3 regions of the Paenibacillus sp. FSL R5-0766 genome follow, and region 2 is predicted to be linked to each of the others. Evidence: a T-box and tRNA genes for the amino acid it is inferred to sense, from the RefSeq annotation. Region 2 holds a T-box; the other regions hold tRNA genes.
The links. A T-box is a leader RNA that pairs with one kind of tRNA and senses whether it is charged. The one in region 2 lies ahead of tyrS (tyrosine--tRNA ligase), so its partner is inferred to be a tRNA-Tyr.
Positions count from the first base shown of each region.

Region 1: it has a tRNA-Tyr gene. The T-box ahead of tyrS (tyrosine--tRNA ligase) is inferred to sense a tRNA for this amino acid. The anticodon was not compared.
Region 3: it has a tRNA-Tyr gene. The T-box ahead of tyrS (tyrosine--tRNA ligase) is inferred to sense a tRNA for this amino acid. The anticodon was not compared.

Region 1 covers NZ_CP150227.1:322,857-332,387, forward strand. The annotation lists gene MKY66_RS01420 (GNAT family N-acetyltransferase) at 1-489, shown strand, start outside; rRNA gene MKY66_RS01425 (16S ribosomal RNA) at 1,118-2,670, shown strand; rRNA gene MKY66_RS01430 (23S ribosomal RNA) at 2,981-5,908, shown strand; rRNA gene rrf (5S ribosomal RNA) at 5,984-6,100, shown strand; tRNA gene MKY66_RS01440 (tRNA-Ile) at 6,139-6,212, shown strand; tRNA gene MKY66_RS01445 (tRNA-Ala) at 6,248-6,323, shown strand; tRNA gene MKY66_RS01450 (tRNA-Asn) at 6,325-6,400, shown strand; tRNA gene MKY66_RS01455 (tRNA-Glu) at 6,405-6,476, shown strand; tRNA gene MKY66_RS01460 (tRNA-Val) at 6,483-6,558, shown strand; tRNA gene MKY66_RS01465 (tRNA-Met) at 6,576-6,649, shown strand; tRNA gene MKY66_RS01470 (tRNA-Asp) at 6,677-6,754, shown strand; tRNA gene MKY66_RS01475 (tRNA-Phe) at 6,771-6,846, shown strand; tRNA gene MKY66_RS01480 (tRNA-Thr) at 6,867-6,942, shown strand; tRNA gene MKY66_RS01485 (tRNA-Tyr) at 6,952-7,037, shown strand; tRNA gene MKY66_RS01490 (tRNA-Lys) at 7,048-7,123, shown strand; tRNA gene MKY66_RS01495 (tRNA-Leu) at 7,130-7,210, shown strand; tRNA gene MKY66_RS01500 (tRNA-Gly) at 7,221-7,295, shown strand; tRNA gene MKY66_RS01505 (tRNA-Arg) at 7,303-7,379, shown strand; tRNA gene MKY66_RS01510 (tRNA-Leu) at 7,397-7,475, shown strand; tRNA gene MKY66_RS01515 (tRNA-Pro) at 7,483-7,556, shown strand; tRNA gene MKY66_RS01520 (tRNA-Gly) at 7,569-7,639, shown strand; gene iolD (3D-(3,5/4)-trihydroxycyclohexane-1,2-dione acylhydrolase (decyclizing)) at 8,031-9,531, shown strand, end outside.
Region 2 covers NZ_CP150227.1:4,175,678-4,185,208, forward strand. The annotation lists gene MKY66_RS17920 (PadR family transcriptional regulator) at 1-406, shown strand, start outside; gene MKY66_RS17925 (hypothetical protein) at 505-1,002, shown strand; gene MKY66_RS17930 (YxcD family protein) at 1,008-1,286, shown strand; gene tyrS (tyrosine--tRNA ligase) at 1,443-2,705, opposite strand; T-box leader at 2,825-3,052, opposite strand; gene MKY66_RS17940 (DUF4375 domain-containing protein) at 3,348-3,599, opposite strand; gene MKY66_RS17945 (Imm63 family immunity protein) at 3,610-4,062, opposite strand; gene MKY66_RS17950 (YdiU family protein) at 4,158-5,627, opposite strand; gene MKY66_RS17955 (nucleobase:cation symporter-2 family protein) at 5,940-7,256, opposite strand; gene MKY66_RS17960 (NRDE family protein) at 7,580-8,359, opposite strand; gene MKY66_RS17965 (Dabb family protein) at 8,406-8,705, opposite strand; gene MKY66_RS17970 (TetR/AcrR family transcriptional regulator) at 8,744-9,325, opposite strand.
Region 3 covers NZ_CP150227.1:5,797,315-5,806,845, reverse strand. The annotation lists rRNA gene MKY66_RS25265 (23S ribosomal RNA) at 1-2,632, shown strand, start outside; tRNA gene MKY66_RS25260 (tRNA-Asn) at 2,699-2,774, shown strand; tRNA gene MKY66_RS25255 (tRNA-Ser) at 2,778-2,869, shown strand; tRNA gene MKY66_RS25250 (tRNA-Glu) at 2,879-2,950, shown strand; tRNA gene MKY66_RS25245 (tRNA-Val) at 3,018-3,093, shown strand; tRNA gene MKY66_RS25240 (tRNA-Met) at 3,111-3,184, shown strand; tRNA gene MKY66_RS25235 (tRNA-Asp) at 3,212-3,289, shown strand; tRNA gene MKY66_RS25230 (tRNA-Phe) at 3,385-3,460, shown strand; tRNA gene MKY66_RS25225 (tRNA-Thr) at 3,482-3,557, shown strand; tRNA gene MKY66_RS25220 (tRNA-Tyr) at 3,567-3,652, shown strand; tRNA gene MKY66_RS25215 (tRNA-Trp) at 3,659-3,732, shown strand; tRNA gene MKY66_RS25210 (tRNA-His) at 3,762-3,834, shown strand; tRNA gene MKY66_RS25205 (tRNA-Gln) at 3,857-3,931, shown strand; tRNA gene MKY66_RS25200 (tRNA-Gly) at 3,936-4,010, shown strand; tRNA gene MKY66_RS25195 (tRNA-Cys) at 4,017-4,090, shown strand; tRNA gene MKY66_RS25190 (tRNA-Leu) at 4,097-4,175, shown strand; gene MKY66_RS25185 (methyltransferase domain-containing protein) at 4,359-5,285, shown strand; gene MKY66_RS25180 (helix-turn-helix domain-containing protein) at 5,781-8,171, opposite strand; gene MKY66_RS25175 (hypothetical protein) at 8,731-9,039, shown strand; gene MKY66_RS25170 (PspA/IM30 family protein) at 9,075-9,531, shown strand, end outside.

The sequences.
Region 1 (9,531 bases), 3.1 Mb from region 2:
GCAGAGGAAAAGGATGCTGAGGCCTTGTCTTTACTACGTGTACAAATCGATGGGGAAACCGAGAACATGGATCGTGAAGAGGGTGAGGCGTATATCGACGCAGCCGGGTTTAGGCGGATCATCCATTTGGACACTGAGAAGTCACGGAATCTGTTCCTTGTTGCTGTGGCGGCGGGCGAGATTGTGGGATACTCCCGATGTGAAGGTACAGAGTTGAAGCGCTTTTGCCATAAAGTTGAGTTCGGCGTGTGTGTAGCCCGAGAGTTCTGGGGACATGGGATTGGTAAGAACCTGCTGGAGAAGTCGATAGAATGGGCAGACCAGACTGGTGTAGAGAAGATTGCGTTGAACGTGCTGGCATCCAACGATAAGGCAATCGAGTTATATCAGAAGAGAGGCTTCGGGATCGAAGGCATTTTGAAAAGGGATCGGCGACACACGGATGGACAATATCACGACACGATAGTGATGGGCAGGTACCAAGACTAATAGTATAAAAAGTGAAAAGCACAATCTATATAAGCCCACAGGTTATGGAGTTCAATTGTTAGATTTGATAACGACATAATAGAAAGCAGCGTTATAGAGTAGAAGTATTATGTTTCTTATCTTATAGAACGAATGTAATGATGTTGAAGGAGACTGTTTACAACCTATATTGAGATAGATTAGACCAGTGAGTGTATATAGGGTATAGTAAAAGGATATTGCCATTGGAAAAAGAGATTATAAAGAAATTGAACTAGATATATAGTTTGCTTGGTAATGGGATATTTTACAAGTGGTAATTGTATTGTGCATATGATATATTCTATATCCGGTCAAAAAACACGAGAAACAAAGTGTTGCAGGTGAAACAAATAAGCTTCGAAAGAAACTTAAAAAAAGAGCTTGCTAAGTTGGTTCGGAAGTGTTAAGATATAAAAGTTGCTGAGGAGAACAACGCTCGGTAACAAAATAAGTTTGATCTTTGAAAACTGAACAACGAGTGAGTAAACATTCTGCTTGCAGAATGAACGCGAAAGTTGAAACAAGCCTTGGCTTGAATCGACTGGAGCACAAATGAGATTTTTAATCTCGTCAGATTCAAAATGAGCTTATCGCTCTTTTCAATACTTTATTGGAGAGTTTGATCCTGGCTCAGGACGAACGCTGGCGGCATGCCTAATACATGCAAGTCGAGCGGACTTGAAGAGAAGCTTGCTTCTCTGATGGTTAGCGGCGGACGGGTGAGTAACACGTAGGTAACCTGCCCTCAAGTTTGGGACAACTACCGGAAACGGTAGCTAATACCGAATAGTTGTTTTCTTCGCCTGAAGGAAACTGGAAAGACGGAGCAATCTGTCACTTGGGGATGGGCCTGCGGCGCATTAGCTAGTTGGTGGGGTAACGGCTCACCAAGGCGACGATGCGTAGCCGACCTGAGAGGGTGATCGGCCACACTGGGACTGAGACACGGCCCAGACTCCTACGGGAGGCAGCAGTAGGGAATCTTCCGCAATGGGCGAAAGCCTGACGGAGCAATGCCGCGTGAGTGATGAAGGTTTTCGGATCGTAAAGCTCTGTTGCCAGGGAAGAACGCTTGGGAGAGTAACTGCTCTCAAGGTGACGGTACCTGAGAAGAAAGCCCCGGCTAACTACGTGCCAGCAGCCGCGGTAATACGTAGGGGGCAAGCGTTGTCCGGAATTATTGGGCGTAAAGCGCGCGCAGGCGGTCATTTAAGTCTGGTGTTTAATCCCGGGGCTCAACCCCGGATCGCACTGGAAACTGGGTGACTTGAGTGCAGAAGAGGAGAGTGGAATTCCACGTGTAGCGGTGAAATGCGTAGATATGTGGAGGAACACCAGTGGCGAAGGCGACTCTCTGGGCTGTAACTGACGCTGAGGCGCGAAAGCGTGGGGAGCAAACAGGATTAGATACCCTGGTAGTCCACGCCGTAAACGATGAGTGCTAGGTGTTAGGGGTTTCGATACCCTTGGTGCCGAAGTTAACACATTAAGCACTCCGCCTGGGGAGTACGGTCGCAAGACTGAAACTCAAAGGAATTGACGGGGACCCGCACAAGCAGTGGAGTATGTGGTTTAATTCGAAGCAACGCGAAGAACCTTACCAGGTCTTGACATCTGAATGACCGGTGCAGAGATGTACCTTTTCTTCGGAACATTCAAGACAGGTGGTGCATGGTTGTCGTCAGCTCGTGTCGTGAGATGTTGGGTTAAGTCCCGCAACGAGCGCAACCCTTATATTTAGTTGCCAGCACTTCGGGTGGGCACTCTAGATAGACTGCCGGTGACAAACCGGAGGAAGGTGGGGATGACGTCAAATCATCATGCCCCTTATGACCTGGGCTACACACGTACTACAATGGCCGGTACAACGGGCTGCGAAATCGCGAGATGGAGCCAATCCCAACAAAGCCGGTCTCAGTTCGGATTGCAGGCTGCAACTCGCCTGCATGAAGTCGGAATTGCTAGTAATCGCGGATCAGCATGCCGCGGTGAATACGTTCCCGGGTCTTGTACACACCGCCCGTCACACCACGAGAGTTTATAACACCCGAAGTCGGTGGGGTAACCGCAAGGAGCCAGCCGCCGAAGGTGGGATAGATGATTGGGGTGAAGTCGTAACAAGGTAGCCGTATCGGAAGGTGCGGCTGGATCACCTCCTTTCTATGGAGAATCGTTTCCCGAGTGGAAACATTCAAAACCGCAGCTTAGCTGCAAAACTACTCACTCGTTGCTCAGTTTTGAGAGCTCAAACTCTCAAACAGCTTGCTTTTGCATGGAGCTTGTTCTTTGAAAACTAGATATCGAAACGAAACAAACGCGAATTAGAACATTCCTTTTTAGCTGAACTTGTGCAAACAAGTTTCAATAAAAACGGTAGTTAAATTGCTTTTGTGATGGTATTGAATGGGAGTGACTTTTGGCTTTGCGTAAGCAAAACAAGGGAAGCGAGCAGTCAAAACCGGAGCAAATTGGTTAAGCTACTAAGAGCACACGGAGGATGCCTAGGCGCTAGGAGCCGATGAAGGACGTGGCGAACAACGAAACTGCCTCGGGGAGCTGTAAGCAAGCTTTGATCCGGGGGTGTCCGAATGGGGAAACCCAGCTGGGGTAATTTCCAGTTACTCACAACTGAATACATAGGTTGTGTAGAGGCATACCAGGGGAACTGAAACATCTAAGTACCCTGAGGAAGAGAAAACAATAGTGATTCCGTCAGTAGCGGCGAGCGAACGCGGAGAAGCCCAAACCAAAGAGCTTGCTCTTTGGGGTTGTGGGACGTCTCACATGGAGTTACAAAGGAACCGGTTAAGCGAAGAGGTCTGGAAAGGCCCGCCAAAGAAGGTAAAAGCCCTGTAGTTGAAAGTCTGTTCCCTCCGAGACGGATCCCGAGTAGTGCGGGGCACGTGAAACCCCGTATGAATCCGGCAGGACCATCTGCCAAGGCTAAATACTTCCTAGCGACCGATAGTGAAGCAGTACCGTGAGGGAAAGGTGAAAAGCACCCCGGAAGGGGAGTGAAATAGAACCTGAAACCGTGTGCTTACAAAAAGTCAGAGCCCGTTTTAGGGGTGATGGCGTGCCTTTTGTAGAATGAACCGGCGAGTTACGTTCCCGTGCAAGGTTAAGGTGAAGAGCCGGAGCCGCAGCGAAAGCGAGTCTGAATAGGGCGACATAGTACGTGGACGTAGACCCGAAACCGGGTGATCTACCCCTGTCCAGGGTGAAGGTGCGGTAACACGCACTGGAGGCCCGAACCCACGCATGTTGAAAAATGCGGGGATGAGGTGGGGGTAGCGGAGAAATTCCAATCGAACTCGGAGATAGCTGGTTCTCCCCGAAATAGCTTTAGGGCTAGCCTCGGAAAACAGAGTCGTGGAGGTAGAGCACTGATTGGGTGCGGGGCCCGCAAGGGTTACCAAGCTCAGTCAAACTCCGAATGCCATAGACTTACTTCCGGGAGTCAGACAGTGAGTGCTAAGATCCATTGTCAAAAGGGAAACAGCCCAGACCATCAGCTAAGGTCCCCAAGTGTGTGTTAAGTGGGAAAGGATGTGGAGTTGCACAGACAACCAGGATGTTGGCTTAGAAGCAGCCATCATTTAAAGAGTGCGTAATAGCTCACTGGTCGAGTGACTCTGCGCCGAAAATGTAACGGGGCTAAACACACCACCGAAGCTATGGCTTGATGCTTTGCATCAGGGGTAGGGGAGCGTTGTATAAGGGTTGAAGGTGTACCGTAAGGAGCGCTGGACATTATACAAGTGAGAATGCCGGTATGAGTAACGAAAAGATCAGTGAGAATCTGATCCGCCGAAAGCCTAAGGGTTCCTGAGGAAGGCTCGTCCGCTCAGGGTAAGTCGGGACCTAAGGCGAGGCCGAAAGGCGTAGTCGAAGGACAACAGGTCGAAATTCCTGTACCACCGTAAGCCGTTATGAGCAATGGGGGGACGCAGTAGGGTAGTGACGCGGACTGATGGATGTCCGTCTAAGCAGTAAGGCTGATGTGTAGGCAAATCCGCACATTGTAAGGCTGAGCTGTGATGGGGAGCGAAAATTATAGTAGCGAAGGTCATGATCTCACACTGCCAAGAAAAGCCTCTAGCCAGGTGATGGTGCCCGTACCGCAAACCGACACAGGTAGGCGAGAAGAGTATTCTAAGGCGCGCGGAAGAACTCTCGTTAAGGAACTCGGCAAAATGACCCCGTAACTTCGGGAGAAGGGGTGCCCCGGTAGTGTGAATAGCACGAGGGGGCCGCAGTGAAAAGGCCCAAGCGACTGTTTAGCAAAAACACAGGTCTGTGCGAAGCCGTAAGGCGAAGTATACGGGCTGACGCCTGCCCGGTGCTGGAAGGTTAAGGGGAGTGGTTAGGGAGTCATCCCGAAGCTGTGAACCGAAGCCCCAGTAAACGGCGGCCGTAACTATAACGGTCCTAAGGTAGCGAAATTCCTTGTCAGGTAAATTCTGACCCGCACGAATGGCGTAACGACTTGGGCGCTGTCTCAACGAGAGATCCGGTGAAATTTTAATACCTGTGAAGATGCAGGTTACCCGCGACAAGACGGAAAGACCCCATGGAGCTTTACTGCAGCTTGATATTGAATTTGGGTACGATCTGTACAGGATAGGTGGGAGCCTTTGAAGCAGGAGCGCCAGCTTCTGTGGAGGCAACGTTGGGATACCACCCTGATCGTATCTAGGTTCTAACCTGGTACCGTAATCCGGTGCGGGGACAGTGTCAGGTGGGCAGTTTGACTGGGGCGGTCGCCTCCTAAAGAGTAACGGAGGCGCCCAAAGGTTCCCTCAGAATGGTTGGAAATCATTCGAAGAGTGCAAAGGCATAAGGGAGCTTGACTGCGAGACCTACAAGTCGAGCAGGGACGAAAGTCGGGCTTAGTGATCCGGTGGTACCGCATGGAAGGGCCATCGCTCAACGGATAAAAGCTACCCTGGGGATAACAGGCTTATCTCCCCCAAGAGTCCACATCGACGGGGAGGTTTGGCACCTCGATGTCGGCTCATCGCATCCTGGGGCTGAAGTAGGTCCCAAGGGTTGGGCTGTTCGCCCATTAAAGCGGTACGCGAGCTGGGTTCAGAACGTCGTGAGACAGTTCGGTCCCTATCTGTCGTGGGCGTAGGAAATTTGAGAGGAGCTGTCCTTAGTACGAGAGGACCGGGATGGACGTACCGCTGGTGTACCAGTTGTTCCGCCAGGAGCACCGCTGGGTAGCTATGTACGGACGGGATAAACGCTGAAAGCATCTAAGCGTGAAGCCCCCCTCAAGATGAGATTTCCCAGTATGTAAGACCCCTTGAAGACGACGAGGTAGATAGGCTGGGGGTGGAAGTGCAGCAATGCATGGAGCTGACCAGTACTAATCGGTCGAGGGCTTATCCAATAGCAAGTTGTAATTCGCGTGTTTCGTTTCGAATCTAGTTTTCAGAGAACAACACTCTGAAATGTAAGCTACGCGTTTGGTGGCGATGGCGGAGGGGTTCCACACGTACCCATCCCGAACACGACCGTTAAGCCCTCTAGCGCCGATGGTACTTGGACCGCAGGGTCCTGGGAGAGTAGGACGCCGCCAAGCGAAACCCCATTGGGGTATTTTTTTTCGAAAATTGATAAGGGCCCTTAGCTCAGTTGGTTAGAGCGCACCTCTGATAAGGGTGAGGCCGGTGGTTCGAGTCCACCAGGGCCCATAGCAAGACCACAACAAGAAATACACCAGAGTTATGGGGCCATAGCTCAGCTGGGAGAGCGCCTGCCTTGCAAGCAGGAGGTCAGCGGTTCGATCCCGCTTGGCTCCACCATTCCCTGATAGCTCAGTTGGTAGAGCACTCGACTGTTAATCGAGTTGTCACAGGTTCGAGCCCTGTTCGGGGAGCCAGTAAGGCCCGTTGGTCAAGGGGTTAAGACACCTCCCTTTCACGGAGGTAACAGGGGTTCGAATCCCCTACGGGTCATAATATGGAGGCTTAGCTCAGCTGGGAGAGCATCTGCCTTACAAGCAGAGGGTCGGGGGTTCGATCCCCTCAGCCTCCACCATATAAACTTTATAACGACGCGGGGTGGAGCAGCCCGGTAGCTCGTCGGGCTCATAACCCGAAGGCCGCAGGTTCAAATCCTGCCCCCGCAATTATACTTTCCTTTGAGAAAGTGATCTGGAACCGTGGTGTAGTTGGCCTAACATGCCTGCCTGTCACGCAGGAGATCGCGGGTTCGAATCCCGTCGGTTCCGCCATTTTTTATTTTAGTAAGGCTCGGTAGCTCAGTCGGTAGAGCAGAGGACTGAAAATCCTCGTGTCGGCGGTTCGATTCCGTCCCGAGCCACCATTTATAACACTATGTAATACGCCGGTGTAGCTCAACTGGTAGAGCAACTGACTTGTAATCAGTAGGTTGGGGGTTCAAGTCCTCTCGCCGGCACCATGTAATCCTGGAGGATTAGCGAAGCGGCCAAACGCATCAGACTGTAAATCTGCTCCCGTACGGGTTCGGTGGTTCGAATCCATCATCCTCCACCAGTTTTTCTATGAGTCATTAGCTCAGTTGGTAGAGCACCTGACTTTTAATCAGGGTGTCGAAGGTTCGAGCCCTTCATGACTCACCATTATATGCGCGTGTGGCGGAATTGGCAGACGCACTAGACTTAGGATCTAGCGTCTTTGACGTGGGGGTTCAAGTCCCTCCACGCGCATCCTTTATTTGCGGAAGTGGCTCAGCGGTAGAGCATCGCCTTGCCAAGGCGAGGGTCGCGGGTTCGATTCCCGTCTTCCGCTCCAATATTTTGCGCCCTTAGCTCAGCTGGATAGAGCGTTTGACTACGAATCAAAAGGCCGGGAGTTCGAATCTCTCAGGGCGCGCCATTATAACTTTATATTTTGCCGGCGTGGCGGAATGGCAGACGCGCTCGACTCAAAATCGAGTGGGAAACCGTGGAGGTTCGAGTCCTCTCGCCGGTATATATAACGGGATGTAGCTCAGCTTGGTAGAGCACCTGGTTTGGGACCAGGGGGTCGCATGTTCAAATCGTGTCATCCCGATTTTTTTTATTTGCGGGTGTAGTTCAATGGTAGAACTTTAGCCTTCCAAGCTAATAGCGTGGGTTCGATTCCCATCACCCGCTTAAATATTGATAAGAAAGAGATGGTATTCACCGTTTCTTTCTTTTTTTGCATTCACAGGCATATTGATCATAATTGTATACAAAGATCACGGATTATATGGCTGATTAGCATGTACCAGCATGTATCCCATCCTCATGATATATTTCCCCCCTTTTAAGTCTGTTCTTAGTCATTGTGGAAGTGTTCAAATAGAGAAGGTCTAACACATGTTCGAACACAAGAATATCTTTTCTTTATCACAATTTATAAAAACGCTTACAAAAATAGCTTGCGTAAATCATTAACCTGTAATACCATATCAATTAAGCGCTTAACCTTTAGGGGTAAGGCGCTTAAACTTAACTTAGATTAAGCGCTTAACCCGTAAAGGAAAGGACGGCGATCAAACTCATGAAAACAATTCGATTAACGATGGCTCAGGCACTGCTTCGATACTTGGATCAGCAATATATCTCGGTTGACGGGGTGGAAACCAAGTTTGTGAAGGGAATCATCGGTATTTTTGGACATGGCAATGTAACAGGCATTGGAGAAGCGCTGGAGCGCAGTCCGGGAAGCCTGACGTATATGCAAGGCAAGAACGAACAAGGCATGGTGCATACGGCAGCGGCTTATGCCAAGCAGAAGAACCGTAGACAGATCTATGCATGTACAACATCCATTGGACCTGGTGCTTTGAATATGATTACAGCAGCAGCTACTGCAACGGTGAACCGAATTCCGGTTTTATTGCTTCCTGGAGATAACTTTGCTACACGGGAACCGGACCCGGTACTTCAGCAGTTGGAAGTGAGCAGTGATTATACAATCTCAGCCACTGATCCATTCAAAGCTGTTAGCAAGTACTGGGATCGCATTGTTCGTCCCGAACAGTTGATGATTGCTGTTACACAGGCCATGCGTGTGCTAACCGATCCAGCAGAGACGGGAGCAGTAACGCTCGCACTGCCGCAGGATGTGCAGGCAGAGGCATACGATTATCCAGAATCGTTCTTTGCTCGCAAAGTACATTATCTGGATCGTCGCCCTCCGGTACAGGCAGCCATTGAACGGGCAACGGAGCAGATTGCCCGAGGCAGTAAGCCGCTGCTCGTTGCAGGCGGCGGTGTGTTGTACTCTGAGGCGTCCGCCCAGCTCGTGGAGTTCGCCGAGGCATTTGGTATTCCGATCGCCGAGACGCAGGCGGGCAAGAGCGCAGTTTCTTGGGACCACCCACTAAATGTGGGGGCAATCGGGGTTACGGGCTCTCTGGCAGCCAATAGGCTGGCGAGAGAAGCAGACGTTGTGATCGGCGTCGGTACGCGGTTCTCGGATTTTACGACGGCGTCCCGCTCTGCTTTTCAACATCCGGAGGCTTCATTCATCAACATTAACCTGAACGGCATGGATGCCGCCAAGTTAGGCGGGGAAGCCATTCTGGCAGATGCACGCGAAGGATTGCAGGCTTTGCAGAAGGAATTGCAGGAAAGACAATACCGATGTGCATATGGCGCATCCGAAATCGCTGATCTCCGCGCTGAATGGAATGCAGAAGTGGATCGGCTGTATGCAGCTCAACATGAAGCAGGGCTGGCACAGACTACAGCAGTTGGCATCGTTAACCGGACCATTGATCCATCTTCCGTTATTGTGTGTGCGGCGGGCAGTCTGCCAGGCGATCTGCATCGTCTGTGGCGTGCGGCTGAACCAAAGACGTATCATATGGAGTATGGGTTCTCCTGTATGGGGTACGAGGTAAGTGGAGCGTTCGGAGCAGCACTTGCCGAGCCGGATCGTGAAGTGTACGCGATGGTTGGTGATGGCAGTTATTTGATGCTGCATTCGGAGTTTGTGACTAGTTTGCAGGAACAGAAGAAGATGACCGTTCTATTATTCAACAACAATGGATTCC
Region 2 (9,531 bases):
GGTACAACAGTCTGACAAACCGGACAAGAAAATGTACGCAGTAACGGAAAAAGGCATTGAAAAGCTCTTGGAATGGATGATTACTCCTGTTACCGCACCGGTTACACGCGATGAATTTAATTTGCGTATTTTGTGTGTTGGCATAGCGGAAGACGGAAGCATGAGACGCATTCTTAACGAGCGTAAAAGCTGGTTTATGGAACGCATACGTTATTTCGAGGATCTGAAGTCACGTATACCTCAGGATAATCTTCGTGTAGGCAACCGAGATTTTGGAAGCTACATCCTGGTACAAAAAGGGTTGATGCACGCACAAACAGGCCTGGAATGGTGTCATTGGGTTACCCAATTGCTTGATGGCCAAGCTGCAATTCAAGACCCAAGTCCAAGCGTTTCAGAAATTTAATAAAATTTGAAACGTTGCTGCAAGTTGACCGTATTACATGAGTAAGGCCCATTTTTGGGCGATTCAAACAAATTAATCGGGGGGTTACGATCTTTACAATGAAGAAAAAATTCGGAGTTAAACATCTAATGATGGTATTTATGGCCTTTACATTATTGTTCGCAACAGTGGGAGTAGCCAATCCGGATTCAGCGGATGCTAGACGTGGTGGCGGATTCAAATCCGGTACAAAAAGTTATAGTAATACACCTAAGAAATCCGACAGTAACGTGAATCAATCCAATTCCGGTAATAACTCCGGTACTGGTGCAGCTGCAACTCGTGGTGGTGGATTCTTCGGCGGTGGCGGCGGATTCATGAAAGGCATGATGCTTGGTGGTCTTGCTGGTATGATGTTTGGCGGATTGTTCGGTGGCATGGGCGCTCTGGGTAACATCCTTGGATTGCTCGTGAACGTTGCAGCAATTATGTTGATTGTTATGCTGGCTATGGCACTCTTCAGAGCCATCTCCAATCGTCGCAAACCTGCAGCGGATGGTCGTTATGACCGTCGCAATGATCGTGACGATGACCGTAACAGAAACGGACGGTACTAATCTCTATGGTTCTGAGCATGGATGAAATTGTGAATGCAATCTGTATTCATATGGCAGAACGTAAGGGTGTACGTCCAACCGATGTGAACGTAGAACTGAGCTGGGAAGAAGATACAGGTTATTCCGCTGAAGTTTGGATTCAAGGCCGTAGTCAATATCTGGTGGAGTCCAATATGATTGAAGCGATTCTTCGTTACCTGCACAGTGAATACAACATCCGGGCGTACCGTGAGAACGTACGACTTGATCTGGATGAAGAGATCACAGCGATCGTTAATCAATAAGAGAGGTCACTCACTGGCCTGATATACGAAAGACCGTCTCCGCTCTGTCACCTGACAGAGATGGAAGACGGTCTTTTTGTTTCTGTATTTGTGGCTTTATTTGTGTGTCTACTGTAGTCTCTTTACGTCTCTGTGTTACGTTCTGATTCTTGGAAACTACGATTGAAGTTTAACCAGGCTGTAGTTCTTCTTACCTTTACGGATAATGATGAATTTACCACCAATGGCATGCTCTGCCGACACCGTGAATTCAAGCTCTGTAATTTTCTCACCATTCATGGAAATCGCCCCTTTGGTGACATCCTCACGCGCCTGGCGTTTGGATGGCTCCAGACCCAGATCTACGAGCCAGTCCACGATATTTTTCGCTTCGCCGTCCGTTTCGAATGTTGGCATTTCCTTGAAGCCCTGCTCGATTTCATCTGCTGTCAGGGAACGGATATCACCACTGAACAGTGCCGCTGTAATACGCTTAGCCTGTTCGAGCATTTCTTCGCCGTGAACGAATTTTGTCATTTCTTCCGCGAGTGCTTTCTGTGCTTCACGTCTGTGCGGCTCTGTCTCTACCTTTTCAGCCAAAGCTTCAATTTCTTCTTTGCTCAGGAAGGTAAAGTATTTCAAGTATTTGATCACATCACGGTCATCTGTATTCGCCCAGAACTGGTAGAATTCAAATGGTGTCGTTTTGTTCGGATCAAGCCAGATTGCCCCGCCAGCTGTTTTACCAAATTTCGTACCGTCGGATTTGAGCATGAGCGGAATGGTCAGACCGTACGCCTTCGCTTCAGATCCTTCTTTTTTACGAATCAGATCAAGACCACTCGTGATATTCCCCCATTGATCCGAACCGCCGATTTGAAGCTGTACATCTTCGTTCTGGAACAGGTGCAGGTAGTCGAGGGATTGAAGGATCTGGTAGGAAAACTCGGTGAACGAGATTCCGCCTTCCAGTCTGCTCGCAACTACATCCTTAGCCAACATTGTATTGAGGTTAAAGTTTTTGCCGTAGTCACGCAAGAATTCAATGACATTGATTTTGTGTGTCCAATCGTAGTTGTTCACCATGCGAACCTGATTATCACCGTCTGTTACGAACAACTTCTTCATCTGCGCTGTCAGTGCATCCACATTCTCCTGCACTTGCTCCATCGTTTGCAAAGAACGTTCTGCCTGCCGACCACTTGGATCACCAATCGTACCTGTAGCTCCACCAATCAAAATAACCGGACGGTGTCCTGCCAGTTGAAAACGTTTCAGCATCATGAATGGAATGAGATGTCCGATATGCATGCTATCCCCCGTAGGGTCAACGCCGCAGTACAGTGAGATTGATTTGGTTTCAGTCAATTCACGCAGTCCCTCTGCATCTGTCTGCTGGTTAATGGCGTCACGCCACTGTAGTTCATCAATAATATTCATCATGTGTATAACCCCTTTTCTATCCTCAAGATTCTGTCATGATCTACGTTAAATTGCGAAATAACACCCTGGAACGGCTTTTTTGGACACAAAAAAATCGCCTCCTTGTCTTCATTAGACACAGGGACGATTATCATAACCGTGGTACCACCCAAATTGCATGGACAACACGTGAGCTTAACACGTTATCCATACCACTTTTGGCAATATATCGTTTGCCCATCCGCTTGGCATTACCCAAGTACTCCAGAGTGTAATTCGCAGCCCTTGTATGTATCAGGTTCCATCAACCCCTGACTTTCTGTAACAGGGACAAAGCCGCTACTGCGCTCTATCAACGTGATTCATGTATTCAATTTATAGCAAGTATAGCCGAACGTTTCAGTCATTGCAAGACCAAGTATTAATCTTCGAACAGAACAACGGATGCATAGTTGAAACCAGATTATATGATTATCGTGTTCAATTTTCCGTGATAATAACCATAAGCTTTCTCCGCGATCTGATCCTCATTGTTCCAAAACTGCTGATCCAGCGCATCTAAATGCTGCTCTTGTTCCTTTGTCAGGAATTTAGGTATATCCTAAAGTTCGGTAAGCCTTCCATCCTCTTTCAAGTGCTCAATGCAGCCGTATGCTGACGTTATAATCTCCACGACTTGAGTCGCATCAATGATATGTACTGCCCGCAACGCGTATCGGTATACATCTCCCCCCAGTTACAGAAAAACTGTATAAAACCGCCATTAAAGATATCCGCCTCTAGCAGCCATAAAGCAGCAATGTCCTGCTCGTTCGAAGTCAACGAAACCCATCCCTGTTCAGATTCATTCTTTTTTTCGACAAATAACACAGCATAGTCATACCATACATCATTGATATCTTGCTCGCTCATGTAACACACCTCACTTTTCTTTATGCATGCTCTCCAACTCCTGACGTTTACCCGCCTGATGCCAATGTAAATATGGATCACCGATCTGCTGGAAGGCTTCCAGAACGCCCCTGTTCAAGTCCTTCATCACTTCATTTGTATAGTTCAAATGCGTTTGTTTATTATCCACGCCATGTCGTTCCAACAATCCTACATGCGTCGCGGTGAAAATAATATCTTCCAGCAACCAATAGATGACTTCATCCGGCTGTTTCACCCGTTTCTCCAATGAAACGAGACCACGTTCGTATATTCGTACGATATACACATCTTCTCCAGCCTCTACATAGGGCACCCCATCCCATTTAAAGCTCTCAAACAAGCGGTTAACATAGTTCTGCATCTGTTCCCTAGGGAAAGATATACGTTCTAAAAGCTGTATAAGGATTTCTGCCAATTGTTCTTTGCTTAACATGTTGGACATGAATGCACCTGCCTCTGTAAAGTAACGTCGATGACAGAATGAAAAATGAAAAAGCTGCCCAAGGCAGCCTCTTCATATTTATTCCTACAGTTCAATCAGGTTCCACAAAAAGTCTGATACGAAGTATTGCATTGTGCAGGCAGTTCGGCATATTCAGCCTGTTCAGGTGAGTGTGCAAACGGATCTGAAAGAACTGCCAAAAGCTTCTCCATCACGCTAAGATCTCCGTGGTTCTCCGCTTGCTCAAGGGCTTCCTCGACCCGATGATTTCGGGGAATGACGGCTGGATTGCTTGTTCTCATCAACTCCTGAGAGACTTCCCTCGCCCCTCCCTGTCTGTCCAATCTTGCTTTCCACCGCTCATTCCATTCAGCAAATTCTGCCGTACCAAACAAAGCTGTCCCTTCCAACCTGTCAAAGGTCAATGCCAGGAACGTATTGGTGTAATCTGCACTATGCTTCTCCATGAGTTCAAGAAGCTCCTTGATCAGCGCTTCATCTTCGGCCTCTTCATCGGACAAGCCCAGTTTGGCACGCATTCCCTTGAGCCAATGATGATGGTACAATTCAGAAAATTGTGCGATAGCATCCTGAGCGAGTTGCACGGCCTGTTCTTCATCTTCATGCAACAACGGCAGAAGCGTCTCGGCAAAACGAGCCAAATTCCACCCCGCAATATACGGTTGATTACCATAAGCATAGCGACCTTGCCTGTCAATGGAGCTGAATACGGTTGAAGGATTGTAAGCATCCATAAAGGCACACGGACCATAATCGATGGTCTCACCACTGATTGCCATGTTATCCGTGTTCATCACGCCATGAATGAAACCAACACGCTGCCACTCGGCAACGAGTGCCGCCTGCCGTTTAATTACTTCCTGAAGGAGCAAAAGATAGCGATTCTCAGCTTGGGCAACATCAGGAAAATGTCGATGCAACGTATAATCAGCCAACGCCCGAAGATCGTCGATAGATCCCCATCTGGCTGCATACTGGAAGGTTGCTACCCGGATATGACTGGAAGCTACCCGGGTTAAAATGGCACCCGGCCGCTCTGTTTCGCGGATAATGTTTTCTCCTGTTGATACCACCGCCAGACTGCGTGTCGTTGGAATACCCAGTGCATACATCGCTTCACTAATAATATACTCACGCAACATGGGCCCTACAGCAGCACGTCCATCTCCCCCACGGGAGTAGGGTGTTCTCCCTGATCCTTTGAGCTGGATATCCACTCGCTCGCCCTGTGGCGTAATCTGTTCACCCAGCAGCAAAGCACGTCCATCTCCAAGCATGTTAAAATTGCCAAATTGATGTCCTGCATAGGCCTGAGCCAAAGGCTCGGCTCCTTCCGGAATCGAATTACCTGCAAAAATTTGCGCTCCTTCATCACTGTCAAGAGACGCCACATCCAGTCCCAGGCTGGATGCAAGCAGTCTATTGAAAATGATCAGCTTTGGTGATTCAACAGGCACCGCGCCCTGACTTGTAAAAAAGGGTTGCGGTAATTGCGCGTAACTATTCTCCAAGTTCCACCCTTTGTTCAACGTTTCTTGTTGCATGGTGATCACAACTCCTTTTCTGTACCCCAGGGATATCCCTTGGTTATATTGTAGCCTTGTGAACCAATGCTCATTTATGTAGTCGCATGGAAATTCAATTCAAGAGGTTGTTGACTTAAACGAACAGCTAAAATGTTCTTGATGAAACTTTAGCATATTTGCATGCCTTTTGCATTCCTCATGAATCGTAAGCACCAAAAAATCCAAGAAGTTTCTTGGCTAAGTAGAATCATTGTCTTTCATCCCACTCCCCAGAAAACCATCTTGGATCTATTCCACAACTACCGGATGAAACGTCTGTTATTACAAGGATTACGTGTGTACTTCTTGAGCCTGTACAGGCTGTACTGGCAAGCTCTCTTTTTTCAAAGCAAGGTTAAAGAAGACATTAAGCAGGATGGCTGACAGGCTTCCCGTGATAATACCATCGCTCACAATAATCCGAATACTTTGAGGAAGCTGGGCAAACAGGTCGGGTACAGCCGTAACACCGAGCCCAAGTGAAACGGAGCAAGCCACGATCAATAGATTGGATTGTTTGCCAAAGTCGACGTTTTGCAGCATTTTGATCCCGGATGAGACGACCATTCCAAACAGGACAACAGTCGCTCCTCCGAGGACAGCACTCGGAATAATGGTTGCAAAAGCAGCTACCTTCGGAATGAGTCCCAGAAAGACCAGAATACCTCCAGCTGCAACAACAACATTGGTCGTTTTTACTTTGGAGAGCTGAACCAAACCAACATTCTGTGCAAATGTATTGTATGGAAAAGCATTAAAGATGCCGCCAAGGACAAACGCAAGACCTTCTGCGCGATATCCCCGTGCCAGATCTTTTTCGTTGATCGGTTGATCACAGATTTTGCTCAAAGCCATAAATACACCTGTTGATTCGATGATAACCACCGTACCTACAATAATCATTGTAATGATTGGACCGATTTCGAAGGTAGGCCATCCAAAGTAAAAGGGTTGAGGTAAATGGAACCAAGAGGCTTCCTGTACAGAGGCAAAACTCACTTTTCCCATAAAGGCTGCGATGAGGGTCCCCACGATAATACCAAGGAGAACAGCCAGGGATTTAACAAACCCGCGAGCATATCGATTCAGGATTAGAATGAACAGTAATACACCAAATGAAAGCGCCAAATTGTCCAAACTTCCAAAATTCTCGCTGTTTGCTCCACCCGCCATGTTTTTAATGCCGGTTGGGATTAACGCAAGACCGATGATGGTTACTACTGTACCGATTACAACTGGTGGAAATAATTTGACGATTTTGCTGAAAAACACGGCAAAGATGACGATAAATAACCCGGCTGCGATGATCGACCCATATATGGCAGGAATTCCGTATTGCGATCCAATCGCAATCATGGGTGTCACCGCTACAAAAGAACTTCCGAGCACCGCTGGCAAACCAATACCCAAATACTTCCCTTTCCGAGCCTGAAGCCATGTTGCAATCCCACACGTTAATAGGTCAATGGATACCAGATACGCCAACTGCTCTGCAGTCAGATTTAGTGCTCTGCCCACAAGCAAAGGCACCAGAATTGCTCCCGCATACATCGCGAGTACGTGCTGAATCCCCAGTGAAAAAACTCTCATCTTTTTGGTTTCTTTCATCCCAAGTTGCCCCCCTGAAATTAGAATCAACAGAACCGCTGCAAAATCATGTTATGTTGATTCACATTATATAAACTATTCAGGGAAGTTCCATGATTCATAACATAGAATTGTGATAAGAGATAAAGAGCCCAACTTAAATTGGGCGTGTTATACAAAAGGTACTCTCAAACGGTTTATGTCGCGTTATATTAGTTGACATAAAGAAACGAAAATACTCTTTACACTCAGAAGAAAAGAAACATCAACTTTGGATTTAACTTCAGTGATTCATGTAAATTCATGTTAATGCATAATGTCAGAACATGAATTCTTTCATATTCTCAGCTTGTAGAGTTAAGAGGTTTGATGTTAAAACGTTGCTCCATTACCTCTCCGTTCTGGTGAACCCTCTCCGTAAAAGACACTTCTTCTCTGTTCATCAGAACAACGGATGAAGCTCTGGTCCCATAGTCGAATTTCTCACTTTTAACAAAGATGGGAGAAAGCAAACGTTCCCATTCCAATGGAACACCTGTATGAGGCAGAAGTTCATCCACTGAAGGTTCTGCCATTTGCAGCAAACCTAATATTTGTTCTGTCAGGGTAGCTTTGACCTCCCCTTGGATGATTTTCTCCAGCCCTTCTTTCCCACGTTTCACCTTGGGCCAATCTGTATTAATCAAGTGATTACTAATCCCGTATATTCCCGGTTTCAACTTCATCACAACATTACCCACATTAGAATAATAATAGAGGTCGTCAGGATCACCCACTAACAAATTGTAGCCAGGATAATCATTGCGACTTCTCTCCGCGTGTTGTATATATTGCTCAGGTATGGACGTTCCCTTTAAAAAATCAGCAACCAGATCTCCTCTTGAGCCTTTGGCATGTACCTCTTCATTCGGATCACGATAATTTGTGACAGCAGCCAGACGCCCACCTTTGGTTACGCCCATCCAGGTTCCCATTTTCGACAAATCCCGGCCAGCCAGTATATGAGGATGGTCTTCCCAATAATGTGCTTGAGCCGTAGGTCTGTGATAGAATTCATCCCTATTTGATCCCAAAATAAGCGAATACTTTGGATGCATGTTGTAAGCAAATAAAATTAAACACATGGGAATCTTCAACTCCTATATTCGTTAAACCTCTGATTTCGCGTCTTTATATCGCATAATCAACCACAATTACATCTTCCACCCAACCATCGAGGGAAGCTACAAATGTCTGATGAGCAGGATGTGGACCATAGGCGCGCAATGCCTCCTGATCTTCAAACGTCACTCGCAAGCCAATCGTGTAACCTTGGATACGGTCCGTTTCTTCCGTTGCATTGATCCCTGCGGTCAGCCCGACAATCCCCGGTATTTGTTCCTGTAACGCGAGCAATTGATCCACCCATTCCTGCTGTGTGGCTAGTGTGGTTTTATCGTTAAATTTAAAAACAACCAAATGTTCAAACATCTTGTTATTCCTCCCATGTCCATTCGAATAAAATAAAGTTAATTCAACAATTCCAATCCACCCATCATATAAGGGACCACTCTGTTGGCTAATTCAGCCGGGGATTCCTGCCCGCCTTCAATATTCCATCGATACGTCATTCCATAGATCGACCAACTTAGCATGGTTGCCGTAATTTTAAGCGTTTTGGGATCTACATCCCCCGCTACTTTGCTCATTAATTCAAGAAGGAATTGCTCCAGCTGTGTCTTGATGTTTTCTTCAATAATTGGTGCAACTGACTCATATTTTTTGATGCAACCATTACTTGAGACGTGATAATCACATAATGAAAATATAAGCTGCTGTATGGTTTCGGCTGATAACCGGGCATCCGGGTCTACCCTTTTCGTTACATACTCCATAAAAGCATCCGATAACAAGGCTTCAAGCAATGCATATTTATCCTGAAAATGGGCGTAGAATGTAGCCCTGTTAATTGTGGCTTGTTCCGTAATGTTTTGAATCGTAATTCTGTTGAAATTTTTAAGATTCAATTGGTTTAAAAACGCATCAAGAATTAATTGACGCGTGCGGATTACACGCGGATCATTCGAGTTTGGAGACAATACACCAGACATGTCCCAATCCTCCTTTGTTCACAAAATATTTGGTTAGATTCCTTCATTATAGATAAGTGTTATTTGTTCAACAAGTGAAAGTAAGTGCACAGACACCATACAATAATCAGTGTCTTTCGCTTAAGCAACAAAATGCTCCGATTGTTGGTTGAGCATGCCTATAGACCTTGTTAAGATTGCACTCGTACCCGCTTGAAGGTGCAACA
Region 3 (9,531 bases), 1.6 Mb from region 2:
GGTTGTGGGACGTCTCACATGGAGTTACAAAGGAACCGGTTAAGCGAAGAGGTCTGGAAAGGCCCGCCAAAGAAGGTAAAAGCCCTGTAGTTGAAAGTCTGTTCCCTCCGAGACGGATCCCGAGTAGTGCGGGGCACGTGAAACCCCGTATGAATCCGGCAGGACCATCTGCCAAGGCTAAATACTTCCTAGCGACCGATAGTGAAGCAGTACCGTGAGGGAAAGGTGAAAAGCACCCCGGAAGGGGAGTGAAATAGAACCTGAAACCGTGTGCTTACAAAAAGTCAGAGCCCGTTTTAGGGGTGATGGCGTGCCTTTTGTAGAATGAACCGGCGAGTTACGTTCCCGTGCAAGGTTAAGGTGAAGAGCCGGAGCCGCAGCGAAAGCGAGTCTGAATAGGGCGACATAGTACGTGGACGTAGACCCGAAACCGGGTGATCTACCCCTGTCCAGGGTGAAGGTGCGGTAACACGCACTGGAGGCCCGAACCCACGCATGTTGAAAAATGCGGGGATGAGGTGGGGGTAGCGGAGAAATTCCAATCGAACTCGGAGATAGCTGGTTCTCCCCGAAATAGCTTTAGGGCTAGCCTCGGAAAACAGAGTCGTGGAGGTAGAGCACTGATTGGGTGCGGGGCCCGCAAGGGTTACCAAGCTCAGTCAAACTCCGAATGCCATAGACTTACTTCCGGGAGTCAGACAGTGAGTGCTAAGATCCATTGTCAAAAGGGAAACAGCCCAGACCATCAGCTAAGGTCCCCAAGTGTGTGTTAAGTGGGAAAGGATGTGGAGTTGCACAGACAACCAGGATGTTGGCTTAGAAGCAGCCACCATTGAAAGAGTGCGTAATAGCTCACTGGTCGAGTGACTCTGCGCCGAAAATGTAACGGGGCTAAACACACCACCGAAGCTATGGCTTGATGCTTTGCATCAGGGGTAGGGGAGCGTTGTATAAGGGTTGAAGGTGTACCGTAAGGAGCGCTGGACATTATACAAGTGAGAATGCCGGTATGAGTAACGAAAAGATCAGTGAGAATCTGATCCGCCGAAAGCCTAAGGGTTCCTGAGGAAGGCTCGTCCGCTCAGGGTAAGTCGGGACCTAAGGCGAGGCCGAAAGGCGTAGTCGAAGGACAACAGGTCGAAATTCCTGTACCACCGTAAGCCGTTATGAGCAATGGGGGGACGCAGTAGGGTAGTGACGCGGACTGATGGATGTCCGTCTAAGCAGTAAGGCTGATGTGTAGGCAAATCCGCACATTGTAAGGCTGAGCTGTGATGGGGAGCGAAAATTATAGTAGCGAAGGTCATGATCTCACACTGCCAAGAAAAGCCTCTAGCCAGGTGATGGTGCCCGTACCGCAAACCGACACAGGTAGGCGAGAAGAGTATTCTAAGGCGCGCGGAAGAACTCTCGTTAAGGAACTCGGCAAAATGACCCCGTAACTTCGGGAGAAGGGGTGCCCCGGTAGTGTGAATAGCACGAGGGGGCCGCAGTGAAAAGGCCCAAGCGACTGTTTAGCAAAAACACAGGTCTGTGCGAAGCCGTAAGGCGAAGTATACGGGCTGACGCCTGCCCGGTGCTGGAAGGTTAAGGGGAGTGGTTAGGGAGTAATCCCGAAGCTGTGAACCGAAGCCCCAGTAAACGGCGGCCGTAACTATAACGGTCCTAAGGTAGCGAAATTCCTTGTCAGGTAAATTCTGACCCGCACGAATGGCGTAACGACTTGGGCGCTGTCTCAACGAGAGATCCGGTGAAATTTTAATACCTGTGAAGATGCAGGTTACCCGCGACAAGACGGAAAGACCCCATGGAGCTTTACTGCAGCTTGATATTGAATTTGGGTACGATCTGTACAGGATAGGTGGGAGCCTTTGAAGTGTGAGCGCCAGCTTGCATGGAGGCAACGTTGGGATACCACCCTGATCGTATCTAGGTTCTAACCTGGTACCGTAATCCGGTGCGGGGACAGTGTCAGGTGGGCAGTTTGACTGGGGCGGTCGCCTCCTAAAGAGTAACGGAGGCGCCCAAAGGTTCCCTCAGAATGGTTGGAAATCATTCGAAGAGTGCAAAGGCATAAGGGAGCTTGACTGCGAGACCTACAAGTCGAGCAGGGACGAAAGTCGGGCTTAGTGATCCGGTGGTACCGCATGGAAGGGCCATCGCTCAACGGATAAAAGCTACCCTGGGGATAACAGGCTTATCTCCCCCAAGAGTCCACATCGACGGGGAGGTTTGGCACCTCGATGTCGGCTCATCGCATCCTGGGGCTGAAGTAGGTCCCAAGGGTTGGGCTGTTCGCCCATTAAAGCGGTACGCGAGCTGGGTTCAGAACGTCGTGAGACAGTTCGGTCCCTATCTGTCGTGGGCGTAGGAAATTTGAGAGGAGCTGTCCTTAGTACGAGAGGACCGGGATGGACGTACCGCTGGTGTACCAGTTGTTCCGCCAGGAGCACCGCTGGGTAGCTATGTACGGACGGGATAAACGCTGAAAGCATCTAAGCGTGAAGCCCCCCTCAAGATGAGATTTCCCAGTATGTAAGACCCCTTGAAGACGACGAGGTAGATAGGCTGGGGGTGGAAGTGCAGCAATGCATGGAGCTGACCAGTACTAATCGGTCGAGGGCTTATCCAATAGCAAGTTGTAATTCGCATGTTTCGTTTCGAATCTAGTTTTCAGAGAACGATCTCTGAAGCATATTCCCTGATAGCTCAGTTGGTAGAGCACTCGACTGTTAATCGAGTTGTCACAGGTTCGAGCCCTGTTCGGGGAGCCATATGGAGAGGTGTCCGAGCTGGCCGAAGGAGCACGATTGGAAATCGTGTAGGCGTCACAAGCGTCTCGAGGGTTCGAATCCCTCTCTCTCCGCCATAATATTAAGGCCCGTTGGTCAAGGGGTTAAGACACCTCCCTTTCACGGAGGTAACAGGGGTTCGAATCCCCTACGGGTCATAATAACTTCAAAAAAAGAAGTTGATTTTTACAACAAGATTATGGTATGATCATAAATGTGTTGTTCGGAGGCTTAGCTCAGCTGGGAGAGCATCTGCCTTACAAGCAGAGGGTCGGGGGTTCGATCCCCTCAGCCTCCACCATATAAACTTTATAATGACGCGGGGTGGAGCAGCCCGGTAGCTCGTCGGGCTCATAACCCGAAGGCCGCAGGTTCAAATCCTGCCCCCGCAATTATACTTTCCTTTGAGAAAGTGATCTGGAACCGTGGTGTAGTTGGCCTAACATGCCTGCCTGTCACGCAGGAGATCGCGGGTTCGAATCCCGTCGGTTCCGCCATTTAATCTTTACATGAGGCAAACTGTTCACTACATCTGCTGTATGGCACTGATGCCCTATATAAAGTGTAAGGAATTAAGATTAGACTTTATTATGGCTCGGTAGCTCAGTCGGTAGAGCAGAGGACTGAAAATCCTCGTGTCGGCGGTTCGATTCCGTCCCGAGCCACCATTTTTAAAAACAATTTAATAAGCCGGTGTAGCTCAACTGGTAGAGCAACTGACTTGTAATCAGTAGGTTGGGGGTTCAAGTCCTCTCGCCGGCACCATGTAATCCTGGAGGATTAGCGAAGTGGCCAAACGCATCAGACTGTAAATCTGCTCCCGTACGGGTTCGGTGGTTCGAATCCATCATCCTCCACCAGTTTTTAGGGGCATAGTTTAAAGGTAGAACAACGGTCTCCAAAACCGTTGGTGTGGGTTCAATTCCTGCTGCCCCTGCCAATTAACTTTTTAGAAATTAACCTTTTATGGCGGTCGTGGCGAAGTGGTTAACGCACCGGTTTGTGGATCCGGCATTCGGGGGTTCAATTCCCCTCGATCGCCCCTTTGTTTTTTTATTTTTTATTGGGGATTAGCCAAGCGGTAAGGCAACGGACTTTGACTCCGTCATGCATAGGTTCAAATCCTATATCCCCAGCCATTATGCGGACGTGGCTCAGCGGTAGAGCATCGCCTTGCCAAGGCGAGGGTCGCGGGTTCGATTCCCGTCGTCCGCTCCAAAATATGGCGCCATAGCCAAGTGGTAAGGCACAGCTCTGCAAAAGCTTTATCCCCAGTTCGAATCTGGGTGGCGCCTCCAGCATATGCCGGCGTGGCGGAATGGCAGACGCGCTCGACTCAAAATCGAGTGGGAAACCGTGGAGGTTCGAGTCCTCTCGCCGGTATATTGAATAGCCCTACATGTTGCTTATGCAATGTGTAGGGCTATTTTTATTTTATATGAAACGATTTATGTGCAGTAAGAAAATCTAGAGTAAGAGAAGATGGACGTTAATAAAGATTGACGTATGATTATATTGAGTATATTGTAGATAAGTAAAGTCTTTAATATGGAGGAGTGAAGTAGAGTGACTAATGGAAAAAATGTATCGGATACCGATCTGTTATTTGATCTTTCTGTATGGGAAGAGGCTTGGAAGAATCGTCCGAGAAGTTCAAAATATAAGAAGAAAAGCGCCCCCTTTAATATAGAAGGAGCTTTTGAGCGATGGGCCAGGGATTATCATGCACAGTCGTTCACTGAAGAAGGAAAGCAGCGTTCTGAACGCATTATGGGCTGGATTGAAAACCAGGGTGTGGAATTCTCAGGATTATCCATTTTGGACATTGGAGCGGCCTCAGGCATATTTACCATTCCTTTTGCGGAAAAGGGGGCAAGTGTGACGGCAGTTGAGCCTTCTGAGTTGCTTGTCTCCCTTATGAAAGAGACGATACCTCCAGCTCTGGAATCCAAAATCGAAATCGTAAACGAACGATATGAAGAAATCTCCATTAAGGATAAAGGCTGGGAGAAGAAATATGACTTTGCATTTGCATCCATGTGTTCGGCGATGTCGGATTGGGAAACGATTGAGCAGGCGATCAACTGTGCCCGGAAGTATGTGTATATAAGTACTATGGCGGGACAGAAGGAACACACACTAATGGATGAACTTAAAGATGTACTGGGTGTAACTTCTTCATACAAGGCCGGTGATATGGGGTATATCCAGCAGTTGCTGTATTTGAAGGGTTATTCTTATACGATGATCATTACGAGAGAAGTTAACTCATTTGAAGTACCGGTGGAAGAGATTATCGAGAAGCTGCCAGAATGGCTTAATACGTATGAGTTACCATCGGATGAAGATTCCCTCAGATTGGCTGAGGTTTACATTAGCGATAAGTACAAGGATAGTACGGTGACCTTCTCACGTGGAGGAAGATTTGGTAAAATTCTAATTCAACTTGAACAGCCAAATATGAAAACAGTTCGCACTAAGGATAAGCGATAAATCGTATAGGCTTGTTACGTATACAGGAGTAGGAATCGGGACGGGCAACTTAGTCTTACGTCTGAGATAACGCTAGCAAGCAATGCACCGCCACCACAAGAAGATGCACGTGTGAAACATATGAAGTTAAGATTGCAGAAGTGAAGTTGTAAGTGGAGGGAGCAGGTTATGTGCTCCCTCTTTTTTTGAAGTGAATAATTAATTGACTATACTAAAAAAAATCCTCGGTTACTTGAAGATGTTAAGCTGCTTCATGAGACTGCACATGGGCTAAAGCCAACCTTAATTCAAACATCGAGACAACGAAAAACATAACACATACCTAGTTTTCAGAGAATGATCTCTGAAGCATATTCATTCCCTGATATTTCAGTGGTAGAGCACTTCACGGTTAATCGAGTTGTCACAGGTCCTAGCCCTAGCCTTGTTCGGGGGGCCATATGGAGAGGTATCCGAGCTGGCCGAAGGAGTACGACTTACTATCGTGCTCCTTTTCTAATTTCTGTTCGACACTTCTACTTTTTGCTTACGCTCCCGATACTGGCCGGGGGTGATTCCTTCCCATTTACGGAATGAACGGATAAAGTTTTGCGGATTATTGTACCGAAGTCGTGCTGCGATATCTTTAACGGTTAGATCACTTTCATCCAGCCATTTTTTAGCGATGTTAAATCGGTACTTGGTCAGATATTCACTAAATGCACAGCCTGTCTCTTTGCGGAAGACACTACTTAAGTAGTTGGCATTGTAGTGAAGCTTCAAGGCACATTCCTCAAGCGTCAGATCCTTATCATAATCTTGATGAATCATAGCAATCATTTTCTCAGATATATGCTGATACTGGGCGTACTGTCTCGCTTTAAAAACCTGGATGACGGGCAAGATGACTTGATATTTAAACCAATCCTCAACTTCAGCAGCGTACTGCAAACTATGAAGTTCATGAAACATCGAGCCACGACCTTGGGAGATCTGTCCGAGTCGTATGCCAGATTCCTGAGTCATTTGCAAAATATGTGTGAGTAGCCTCGTAAGAGCCACCTCATACTCCTCGGGTGTAACCTCCATACCAAAGATTACTTCAAGCAGTTGTTTCAGAAGAGCAGAGGCCTGGACTTCATCCGCACTTTGAATAGCTTGGATCAACGAATATTCCAATGATTCCGGGTAGGTCATGGACCAAGTGGGAGTGTAATGATCTATGTTCTCATATTGAAAAATAATTCCTGTTCCCAGCTTCATCCGATGCCTCAATGCTTCTATGGCTTCTGTGTAAGCTTGAGGGATGTGATGTAGAGAGTTGTGCGGCTGGCTGAATCCTATACTGACTTGAAGAGCTAGAATCTCATCAATCTGTTGTTGTAACTGGTCTGTTAATACATATAGCTGTTGTGAAAAAATAAACTGGTCCTGTTCAACGGTCCCAATCACCGTGGCTACCGTATGTTCCAGCACAATGGGAAGCAATTGTTGGTTATGCACAACCGTTTCCTCCAATATATTTTGAATAGCGAACAATAAGAGGTCACGATCACTAGCTCTATATTTTGTATGATTAACAAGATCGGCCTGTAGTGTAATAACAGCAATTTGTTGCCATTCCCGAACCTGATGTGTGTAGCCATATTCATGCAGGGTGTCATGAAGAGTATGAACAGGGATCTTATCCTGGAACAGATTCATCATAAAATGATTGCGAATCTGCAACAGATGCATATTAATTGTGTTCTCTAATTGGGAGTGAGAGGCAGATAATTGTGAGACCCCTGCTCTGATCTGTTCGAACTCATCAGAAAATGGTGGTGATTGCTGAGCCACTGTGTTTCCTTCTTTGGACAGATGGTTGTCACCAAGTTGGGTTAAAAGTTTACGAATCGGGACATGCATTCGCTTGGAGCCGAGCCAGGCGAGTAATAATGAAAGTAAAAGTAAGCAGATACTGATATACAAGGTGTGTAATCCGATATTGATATATTCTTGTGTCAGAATATTGGTAGGTGAGATTAGAACATAAGTCCATCCTTTTAAGGTAGAAGGGCTATACGTCAGGGAGTAATGTGTATCGTCGATCTTAACTTCCCGTTTTTCAAAGCCTGTTGAAAATGTGATGGGTGATAGTTTGGTTATGTTGGCTTCCGTATCCCGATCCTGTAATCCAATGGCAGACAACGGTTGTCCAATGTATACAGGATTGGGATGGACCAAGATACGTTGTTCCCGATTCAAAATGATCAGTCCTGAGGCAGCATTGCTTAAGGAGGCTTCTCCTAGTGTATTTTGCAAAGAACATGCAGGAATTCCCGCAATCAGGGCAGCATCGGAAGACGTATTCAGATTCGGAATAGATCTCGCTAGGGCAATATGATAGATACAGCCTGTACCGGGTGAACGCTCATCATTGCTGAACACCGATGAAGGGGAGAGTTGCCATCCAGAGGTTAGCGTATCCGAAATCAATTCCTTCATGGGAAGAGCCAGTGGAAAATCCGTATTACGATATAATCCGGCATGATCAATAAGCCAATTCTGAGATTGATTCACCAGGGTAATATCCAGCAAAGGTTCCCATGACCTCATATTCTGAAATTCGCTCTGCAACTTGTCGGCAAGTAAAGGTCCGTTCCCTTCTAGTGAAGAAGAAGCAGACAGGGAACGAAGGGTTACTGGAGAGCGAACGGCCTGATCAAGCATATAACTGACTGTAGCGAGTTTGTGCTCTACGTTGGATTGCATTTGTTCCAGCAACTGTCTATTGGCCTGTGTACGATGCAGCTCAGTTTGGTTTGATGAATAGATAAATGCGGCAATTCCCGTTAACAAAATGGGCAGGGTGCTTAACAGGATTCCGAAGATGATCATTTTATGGAGATAGCTGATTGGTCGCACAGTTTCAGTTCCACCCCTGACATTAGAAATAGTAACACTTTCTATTTTAGTAAACGCTTACATATAGAACAATCTAAATTTTGTTTATTTGGATAAATAAGTAATTTATTTGAGGCAAAAGAAATTGGCATTGGATTATTGATATGTACTCCTTTTGAAATGAAAACCTGGGATACAACTTCGATGGATTGTCTCGAATACGGAATAAGGGGAAACGAAAGCGAAGGGTAAACGTAAATAGAGACATGGACATCATTCTGTATACCTGGCGATATCGGGTGAAGTGGAGCCAGAATACGGGTAATAGAAGTATCTTGGAGTGCTATTCAGCTTAGGTGGAACGTTGGTCTTATATAGGGACAGTCAAAGGTCCAACTAGATCCCCGACCTGAGTCTAGGATGAAAAACCGTCCACGGTCTGTTTTGAAAAGTCGCGGAATCCCCTAGAATAAGGACATAAGGTTAAACAAGAAACAAAGAAGCAAAAAAACAAGAAACAAACGAACAAATGACTCAACACATTAAAAGGAACGAATGGAAAGGGCGGTGAACAACAATTATGAGATTAAATAAGGGAAATGGCTGGGCGATTGTATTGATTGCGCTGGGTGCACTACTCCTCTTCGGAAAGTTAACTCCACTTCTTGGACACTTAATGGGTTATCTGATTCCGGTCCTGATGATTGCACTGGGATACTACGGAGTTAAACGAGGGAATGTGATGCTTGGCTGGATTGTTCTCATCATCGGTATCATCTCACTGATGGGTAAACTGGCATGGTTGATCGGACCGATCATCGCGATCGGGTTAATCATCTTTGGTATCTCAATGCTAAGCAATAACCGCAGTCGTCGTGGTCGGTACTAAGCTTTCACGATTATGAAAAGGAGGGACAGAACATAATGAGTGTATTTCGTCGAATGCGGGATATTACCGTAGCCAATCTGAACGAACATTTGGAGCAAAGTCAGGACCCAGTCAAACTGATTGATCAGTTCCTGGTCTCGACCCGCCAAGACATCGGTGAAGCCGAGAAACTTCGTCATCAATATGCAAGCCATACCAGACAAATGAAACAACAAGCCGATCAGGCAGCAGGTATGGTGAACAAACGGGAAGAACAGGCATCCATGGCTCTGAAAGCAGGGGAAGAACATCTTGCTAAGCTGGCCTTGCAGGAGAAAATCCTCCACGAGGAAAAAATGGAACAGTACAATGAATTGTATGCACAAAGTTATGCGGCATTACAGGAGCTGGATGAACAGATCGATCAGCTGAAGGTTGAATATCAGAATGTATACAGCAAACGCCAATATTACTACGCTCGTATGCAGACGATTCAGTTACAACAACGTATGA